Regions from separate parts of the Mesorhizobium sp. M0698 genome, predicted to be linked through region 2. Evidence: riboswitches for the same ligand, from Rfam matches in the RefSeq annotation. Region 2 holds a riboswitch; the other holds the start of a gene.
What was found. A riboswitch is a leader RNA that binds a small molecule or an ion and turns the genes downstream of it on or off. The one in region 2 is predicted to bind S-adenosylmethionine.
Positions count from the first base shown of each region.

Region 1: linked by a shared signal. The riboswitch ahead of NKI16_RS25080 (O-succinylhomoserine sulfhydrylase) and the one ahead of metX (homoserine O-acetyltransferase MetX) in region 2 are both predicted to bind S-adenosylmethionine.

Region 1 is NZ_JAMYPQ010000015.1:110,478-114,890, reverse strand. Features, by position in the region: gene araD1 (AraD1 family protein) at 1-208, shown strand, start outside; gene NKI16_RS25090 (hypothetical protein) at 236-688, shown strand; gene NKI16_RS25085 (2'-deoxycytidine 5'-triphosphate deaminase) at 705-1,799, opposite strand; SAM riboswitch at 1,935-2,012, shown strand; gene NKI16_RS25080 (O-succinylhomoserine sulfhydrylase) at 2,083-3,273, shown strand; gene NKI16_RS25075 (glycosyltransferase) at 3,310-4,413, opposite strand, start outside.
Region 2 is NZ_JAMYPQ010000002.1:58,816-63,228, forward strand. Features, by position in the region: gene NKI16_RS04875 (SDR family NAD(P)-dependent oxidoreductase) at 1-26, opposite strand, end outside; gene NKI16_RS04880 (DUF1330 domain-containing protein) at 297-617, shown strand; gene metW (methionine biosynthesis protein MetW) at 643-1,257, opposite strand; gene metX (homoserine O-acetyltransferase MetX) at 1,373-2,542, opposite strand; SAM riboswitch at 2,635-2,712, opposite strand; gene hisC (histidinol-phosphate transaminase) at 2,851-3,960, shown strand; gene NKI16_RS04900 (prephenate/arogenate dehydrogenase family protein) at 3,967-4,413, shown strand, end outside.

The DNA.
Region 1 (4,413 bases), on a different contig from region 2:
CGAGCATCATCACTTCAAATACTCGGCCTTCCGCCAGCCGGGTGACGTGCATGTACACATGTTCGGCACGGCGACGCTGTCCTTCGCCGACGGCATCAGGACCGAGGCCGGTGACGTATTCGAAATCGAGGCGCAGGATTTCGGCCTGCCTCTGCGCAACCCGCTTGAAATCGAGCAGCCGGTGAAGGTGGCGGTGAAGGCGTTGTAAACTGGTGACATAATTCAGGGGCGAGAAATGAACGGCCTGCGGATTGGCACTGTGTTCGTAAGTTTAGTCCTGTTCCTCGCCTATTTCTCCCCAGCGGCTTACAGCGCCGGACAATGCAGCGCAAGATCCTATCGCGAAGCCCGAATGTCGATGACTGACCGGCTTCTGGCCACCGGCTATTCGAAATCGCAAGTGAGCTTTCTGATGCGCAACGCGGATCGCATGACGTCCGCACTCCGCGCTGACAGACTGAACGACAATGGCAGAGCCTGCGGTATCGACTCCGCCAGAGCCCATGTGCTGGGATGTCTCGGCAAGCAGTTGTTCCCCTTGCAGTCCAGCTCAAGCGCTTCACTTGACGACGAGAAGCAAACCAGAGGTTTTTGGGGGAAGAAGCGATTGGCAGTGCGAGAACTGCTCTTTGTCGGTCAGTTTCATGGCTGCCTTGGCGCCGCGAAAGAATATCTGTTTCGCGGCTGATGGCCTGCGAACAAGATCAGCGGGCGACGCGGAAATGCTTGGACAGTTTCAGGCCCTGCGCCTGATAGTTCGAGCCTAGATCTGTGCCGTAGAGCGCCTGCGGCCGTTTCAGCATGTGCTCGTAGACCAACCGTCCGACGATCTGGCCGTGATCGAGGATGAACGGCACTTCGTGGCTGCGCACCTCGAGCACCGCCCGGCTGCCGGTGCCGCCCGACGCCGAATGGCCGAAACCCGGGTCGAAGAAACCGGCATAATGGACGCGGAACTCGCCGACCAGCGGGTCGAAAGGCGTCATTTCGGCGGCGTAGACTGGCGGCACATGCACCGCCTCGCGCGACACCAGAATATAGAATTCGTCCGGATCGAGCACCAGCTCGCCGGCACCGCTCTTGTAGAGCGGCTCCCAGAAATCGACGACATCCTGCGCGGCGCGCTTGTCGACGTCGACCAGGCCGGTGTGGTGCTTGCCGCGATAGCCGACAAGCCCATCCTTGTCGCCGTCGAGGTCGATCGACAGCGCGATGCCGCCGCCTGAGATGTTGGGTGGTTCGGTGGCGACCAGCATCTCGGCGCGGTGCAACTCGTGCAGCTCGCTTTCTGACAAGAGCGCATTGCCGGTGCGGAACCTGATCTGTGACAGCCGCGAGCCGGTGCGCACGACGATCGGGAAAGTGCGCGGGCTGACCTCCAGATAGAGCGGACCTTCATAGCCTGCGGCGATCTTGTCGAACTCGTGGCCACGGTCGGTCATTACCCGGGTGAAGATATCGAGCCGTCCGGTCGAGCTTTTCGGGTTGGCCGAGGCGGAAATATGCGCGGGCAGCGCCAGGCTTTCGAGCAGCGGCACGATGTAGACGCAGCCGGTTTCCAGCACGGCACCTTCGGCGAGGTTGATCTCGTGCAGCTTCAGCCGGTCGAGCTTGTTGACAACCCTGTAGTCCGGGCCGGGCAAGAAGGAAGCACGCACCCGCCAGGCCTTGTCGCCGAGCCTGAGGTCAAGGCTGGCCGGCTGGATCTGATCGGAATCGAGCGTGCGCGGCGATTTCAGCGCGCCCGTCTGGAACAGCGCGGAAATATCCTGATCGGGAAGAATGCCTGTCTGCCGCAAGGGTCTGGCTCCGTTCGAACGCCGGGCGAGGTCTTGTTCTGTCGCAGGTCCGACCGTGGACGCCTTTGGCACCTGCTTGGTACAACCCTCTTAATCATGCCGGCAATTGACGCAAGCGTGGCGCGGGTCTAAAGCTCGTTATCCCGTGGTGATTTGGCCGGTCGGCTTGCAGCCACGTTAAACAAGTCGCTAAAGGACCGTCGGGCCGCAAGGCCATATGGACCGGTTGCGACTTTCGCGACCGGTTTTTTGTTGTTTGGACCAATTTTGGTGTTTGGATGGAATGATGACCAAGAAGCGCGACTGGAAGCCTCAGACCGCACTCGTGCATGCCGGGACGCTGCGTTCCGGCTTCGGCGAGACCTCCGAGGCGATGTATCTCACCCAAGGCTATGTCTACGAGACGGCGCAAGCGGCGGAGGCCCGCTTCAAGGGCGAGGAGCCGGGCTTCATCTATTCGCGCTATGCCAATCCGACGGTCGACATGTTTGAGAAACGCATGTGCGCGCTGGAAGGAGCCGAGGACGCGCGCGCCACGGCATCCGGCATGGCGGCGGTGACGGCAGCACTGCTGTGCAGCGCCAAGGCGGGCGACCATATCGTCGCGGCGCGCGCGCTGTTCGGCTCCTGCCGCTGGGTGGTCGAGACGCTGGCGCCGAAATACGGCATTGAGGCAACGCTGGTCGACGGCACCGACATCGCCAATTGGGAAAAGGCGGTCAAGCCGAACACCAAACTGTTCTTTCTGGAAAGCCCGACCAATCCGACGCTGGAGGTGATCGACATCGCCGCCGTCGCGGCACTTGCCAATTCGATCGGCGCCAGGCTGATCGTCGACAATGTCTTCGCTACGCCCTTGCAGCAGAAACCCCTGCAGCTCGGCGCCCACATCGTCGTCTATTCGGCCACGAAGCATATTGACGGCCAGGGGCGCTGTCTTGGCGGCATCGTTCTGTCGGACAAGAAATGGATCGACGAGAACCTGCATGACTATTTCCGCCACACCGGCCCAAGCCTCTCGCCCTTCAATGCCTGGACGCTGCTGAAAGGCCTGGAGACGCTGCCGCTACGCGTACGCCAGCAAACGGAAAGTGCCGGCCGCATCGCGGATTTCCTCGCCGAGCGCCCGCAAATCGCCCGTGTCATCTATCCTGGCCGTGCCGACCACCCGCAAGCGGCGGTGGTCAAGAAGCAGATGTCGGGTGGCTCGACGCTGATTTGCCTCGATGTGAAGGGCGGCAAGCAGGCGGCCTTTGCCTTCCAGAACGCACTCGACGTCGTGCTGATTTCCAACAATCTCGGCGACGCCAAGAGCCTGATCACCCATCCGGCGACGACGACGCACAAGAACTTGACCGATGAGGCCCGCGCCGAGCTCGGCATCGGACCGGGAACGCTCAGGCTGTCAGTTGGCCTTGAGGACGCCGACGACCTGCTCGAAGACATCGAGCAGGCACTGAGAGTTGCCGGATAAGGGCTGGCCGAATAGAGGCGAGCGGGGACGCGCCGATCAGGCGCCGGACGGGGTCTCTTCCAGCTCCGCGACGGGCTTGGTCTGGATAGTCATCACATTGCCGCGCCAGTCGACGGCGCCGCTCAGCCATCCGCGCGCCCAAATGGCGGGAAGCATCAGGTCTCGCGCCATCATCGCCAGGATGGTGCGCAGCGACAGGTGCCATCCCTTGGCCGAGGCCAAGGCGCATTCCGGCAGGTAGGCCGCGACCAGCACGGCGATGGCGGTTGCCGGCAGGCTGACGCCGGCGTCAGCCGCCGCGATCAGCGCAAGCACCAGCGGCGGCGCTGCGCCGATCAGGATCTCGGGGGCGAAGAACAGCGCGAAGGTGACGCGGCGCAGCCGCGCCCAGCGCGCCTGCCGCGACCAGATCTCGCCAAACGTGCGCCGGCCGAGCGGCTGTTCGAAGGGCGAGGCGACAAGATTGACCCGCAGTCCGAACCCGTTGACCAGCTTGGTCGCGGCGGCGTCTTCGGCGATCTCGGCAGCAAGCGCGCAGATGCCGCCATTGGCGTCGAGCATCGGCTTATTCCACAACATGCTCTTGCCCTGCGCGAAGCCGAGGCCGAGCGCCTCTCCGGCGTACTGCCAGCGTGCCTGCAGCGTGTTGAGAAAGGCGCATTCGACCTCCCCCCAGAAGCCGTCCGGCCGCGAGCCGATCGGCGTCGAGCAGACGAGGCCGGTGTCGTGCCGCCACGCCGCCATCAGGTGCTGGACGTAGTCGCTCGGCATAAGCACGTTGGAATCGGCAAGGATGACCCAGCTATAATGCGCCGCTTCCCAACCCTTCACGCAATTGTTGAGTTTTGGATTGCCGCTGATGCGGTCGTCACCGACTAGAAGACGGGCGCGAATAGCTGGAAAGCGCGCCATTGCGGCGGTGATCGGCTTGACCACCGGGTCGTCGGCATGGGCAACGCAGAAGATGAGTTCGTAGCGCGGCCAGTCGAGTGAGAAGGCGCGCTCCAGCGTCTCTTCGGCAAACGGCTCGACGCCGCGCGCCGGGATGACGATCGATACCGGCGGCGCGTTGGCCGCGGGCGGTGCGATCCTGCCTGGTCGCTTCAGCTTCAGCGAAGCTAACAGGATGCTGGCGAGATT
Region 2 (4,413 bases):
ACATTCTGATTTTGCAACGATCCCATAGATCACCTCTCGTTCCCGGCCGCCGGACCATCCAGGCGCGCTCATCGATAAGGACAGCGCAGGTGGGTGGAAATCATCGGTGCCAGGCGGAAAATATTTTTCAGGTGACGGCAGAGCTCGTGCAAAGGCAGCTCGGAGCAGCAACGGCAACGGCGCGCCAGTTTTGTATTCAGCTTCATTACCTCGGGGGTAATCGACCAGCGCGCAAGGCCTCGGCAAATTGCTCCTATCAAGCCGGTGGTTCGGCTTCGACCACTAGGAGTACAGCCATGACCACCTATGCCGTCGCCCATATGCGCCAGGTCACGCCGGGGCCGCAAATCGTCGAATATTTGCAGAAGATCGATGCCACGCTGGAGCCGTTTGGCGGGCGCTTCATTGTGCATGGCAGCGAGGTGGAAGTCGTTGAAAACACCTGGCCGGGCTATCTCATAGTCATCGAGTTTCCCAACCGGCAGCAGGCACGTGCATGGTACGACTCGCCCGCCTATCAGGAGATATTGCCGCTGCGCACCGGCAATTCCCAGTCCGACGTGGTCTTCGTCGACGGCGTCCAGCACCCGCACAAGGCCACCGACGTTCTCGAATAGAGGGACGATCTGCCACGATTGGCTCTTATCGTTTCAGCAGAAACACCGCCTGCTGGCCGAAAAAATTCCAGAACCACCACGGCATCGAGAAGCCGATCCGCTGGCCATTGGCGTCGAGCGCGGTCGCCTTTTCCACCGTCGCGCCAAGCTCGTCGCACAGATTGACGAAATCGCGAATGGTGCAGAAATGGATGTTCGGCGTGTCGTACCAGGAATAGGGCAGGTCCCTGGTCACCGGCATGCGGCCGTTGAACAGTAGCGAAAAGCGCACCCGCCAGTGGCCGAAATTCGGGAATGAGACGATGGCGCGGTTGCCGATCCGGAGCAGTTCGTCGAGCACCAGCTTCGGATTGCGGGTCGCCTGCAAGGTCTGCGACAAGACGACGAAGTCGAAGCCCTTGTCGGGATAGAATTGGAGATCCTTGTCGGCATCGCCCTGGATGACCGACAGGCCACGCGCCACGCATTCGTTGACGCCGCGCTGCGAAAGCTCCATGCCGCGGCCATCGACCTTCTTGGTCGCCTGCAGCAATTCGAGCAGCAGGCCGTCGCCGGAACCGACATCCAGCACCCGCGACTGCGGCGGGATGAGATCGGCGACGACTTCCAGGTCGACGCGCTGGGCGCGGTTGACGCTCATGCGTTCGCCTCCTGCCTGGCGCATGATCCTGATCCGAAAAGTCTGCAACTTTTCGGGGTCATGCGCTGATGCCTGGCGCATGGTCCTGATCCGAACAGCCTGCAACTTTTCGGGGTCATGCGCCGAGCCCTCTCGCCCGAGCGGCCGAGGCGATGAAGCCTTTGATGGCGGCGAACAGTTCCGGCTCGTCGAGCAGAAAGGCGTCGTGGCCGCGGTCGGTCTCGATCTCGACGAACGAGACCGAAGCGCCGGCCGCGTTCAGCGCGTGCACGACCGAGCGGCTCTCTTCGGTCGGGAACAGCCAGTCGCTGGTGAACGAAACCAGGCAGAAGCGCGTCTTGGTGCCGGCGAAGGCATCGGCCAACCGGCCGCCATGGTCGGCGGCGAGATCGAAATAGTCCATTGCGCGGGTCATGTAGAGATAGGAGTTGGCATCGAAGCGATCGACGAAGGTCATGCCCTGATGGCGCAGATAGCTCTCGATCTGGAAGTCGGCATCGAAACCGAAGGTCAGCGCTTCGCGGTCCTGCAGGTTGCGGCCGAACTTGCGGTGCAGCGCTGCTTCCGACAGATAGGTGATGTGGGCGGCCATGCGCGCCACCGCCAGCCCCTTTTCCGGCCGCTTGCCATGCTCGAAATACTTGCCACCGTGCCAATCGGGGTCGGCCATCACCGCCTGCCTGCCGACCTCGTGGAAGGCGATGTTCTGCGAGGAATGGCGGGCGCCGGTGGCGATCGGCAGCGCCGAGAAGACGCGCTCGGGATAGCTGGAGGCCCATTGCAGCACCTGCATGCCGCCCATCGAGCCGCCAAGCACGCTGAACAGCTGTTCGATGCCGAAATGCTCGACCAGCATCAACTGCGCCCGCACCATGTCGCGGATGGTGATGATTGGTAGGTCGAGCCCGTAGGGCTTGGCTGTGGCGGGACTTGTCGAGGCGGGGCCGGTGGAGCCGAGGCAGCCGCCGATGACGTTTGACGAGATGACGAAGAAACGGTCGGTGTCGATGATCTTGCCGGGGCCGATCAGCACCTCCCACCAGCCCGGCTTGCCGGTCACCGGATTGGTGTTGGCGACGTGCTGGTCGCCGGTCAGCGCATGGCAGACGAGGATGGCGTTGGAGCGCGCGTCGTTGAGCGTGCCGTAGGTCTGGTAGGCGATCTGGAACGGCGACAGCAGCGTGCCGGCGTCGAGCTTGAGCGGCTTGTCGGCGCCGAAACGCAACACCGGGCTCGACGGCTGGTCGGCCTCGTTGTTGGTTTTTCGAGCGCGCAAAGCGACCATCACATCTCCTTGCCCGGCCTTCCGTTGTCCACCGGTCCGGGCAACAGCCAGTCAGGGCAACAAAAAACCGGCCATGCCTTCGCAAAGCCGGTTACAAGATGCAAACGGCCCTTTAGCAAGTTGTTTAACGTGGCTGCAAGCCGACCGGCCAAATCACCACGGAACTGTCGATGCTCTTCTATGACTCGCGCGTGGGTTCGTCAACGGCAAGTTCTTGATCCCGAATTGCCGCCCCTCGACATTCCGGGCCACGGCTTGTATTTCCGCTGCGGCCTCCGGATGGAGGCATCCTCGACGGATTTCATGGAATGAGCCAGACACCGGATCAGACACGTCCAAGGCCCCGCGCCGGCATCATGGACATTGAAGCCTATGTGCCCGGCAAGAGCGCGGCGCCTGAAGGTGTCGCCAAGGTCCATAAATTGTCGGCGAACGAGAACCCGCTCGGTCCTTCGCCAAAGGCGATTGAGGCCGCGCGCGCGGTCGCCGACAAGCTCGCGGTCTATCCCGACGGCAGCGCCAGGCGCCTGAGGGAAGCGATCGCCGAGGTGCACGGGCTCAACCCGGCGAACATCGTCTGCTCCAACGGCTCCGACGAGATTCTAGGCCTGCTGGCGCAGACCTATCTCGCACCCGGCGACGAAGCCATCATCACCGAACACGGCTTCATGGTCTACAAGATCTACATACAGTCGGCCGGTGCCGTCCCGGTAACGGTCAAGGAGACCGATGAGCGCGCCGACATCGATGCGATCCTCGCCGCGGTGACGCCGGCTACCCGGATCATCTTCCTTGCCAATCCAAACAATCCAACCGGCACCTACGTGCCGTTCCAGGAGGTGCGCCGCCTGCATGCCGGCCTGCCGCGAAACGTGCTTCTGGTGCTGGATGCAGCTTACGCCGAATATGTCCGGCGAAACGATTATGAAGCCGGCGTCGAGTTGGTGGGCAGCGCGGAAAACGTGGTCATGACCCGCACTTTCTCCAAATTGGGCCTGGGCGGGGCGCGGATCGGCTGGATGTATGCGCCAATGCACGTCATCGACGCGATCAACCGCGTGCGCGGGCCTTTCAACGTCAATGCGACGGCGATCGAGGCCGGCATCGCGGCGATCCACGACCGCGCCCATATCGAACGCAGCGTCGCGCACAACGAGACCTGGCTAGCCTGGCTGAGCGAGCAACTAAGCGAGCTCGGGCTGCGGGTGACGCCGAGCGTAGGCAATTTCATCCTCATCCACTTTCCCGAGGACAAAAAGCATTCGGCGGCGGCCGCCGACGACTACCTCAGTGCGCGCGGCTACATATTGCGGCGCGTTTCCGGCTACGGTTTTCCGAGCGCGCTGCGCATGAGCATCGGCACCGAAGAGGCCAATCGCGGCGTTGTCGCAGCACTCGCGACATTCCTGAAAAGCTAGAACACCATGACCTCACCGATGTTCGAAAAGATCGCGCTGGTCGGCATCGGCCTGATCGGCTCGTCGCTGGCCCGCGTCATCCGCCGCGAGGGACTCGCCGGCCAAGTCGCGATTTCGACGCGCAGCGACGCGACGCTGGCACGCGCGAGCCAACTCGACCTTGGCGACACCTATACGACGGATGCGAAAGAGGCGGTTGGCGATGCTGATCTGGTTATCGTTTCGGTGCCGGTCGGCTCTTCAGGCACGGTCGCCGCAGAGATCGCGCCGGCGCTGAAGAAGGGCGCCATCCTCACCGATGTCGGCTCGACCAAGGCGTCGGTGATCGCGCAGATGCAGCCGCATGTGCCTGATGGCGTGCACTTCATCCCCGGCCATCCTTTGGCCGGCACCGAAAAATCGGGACCGGACGCCGGTTTTGCCGAACTGTTCGAGAACCGCTGGTGCATTTTC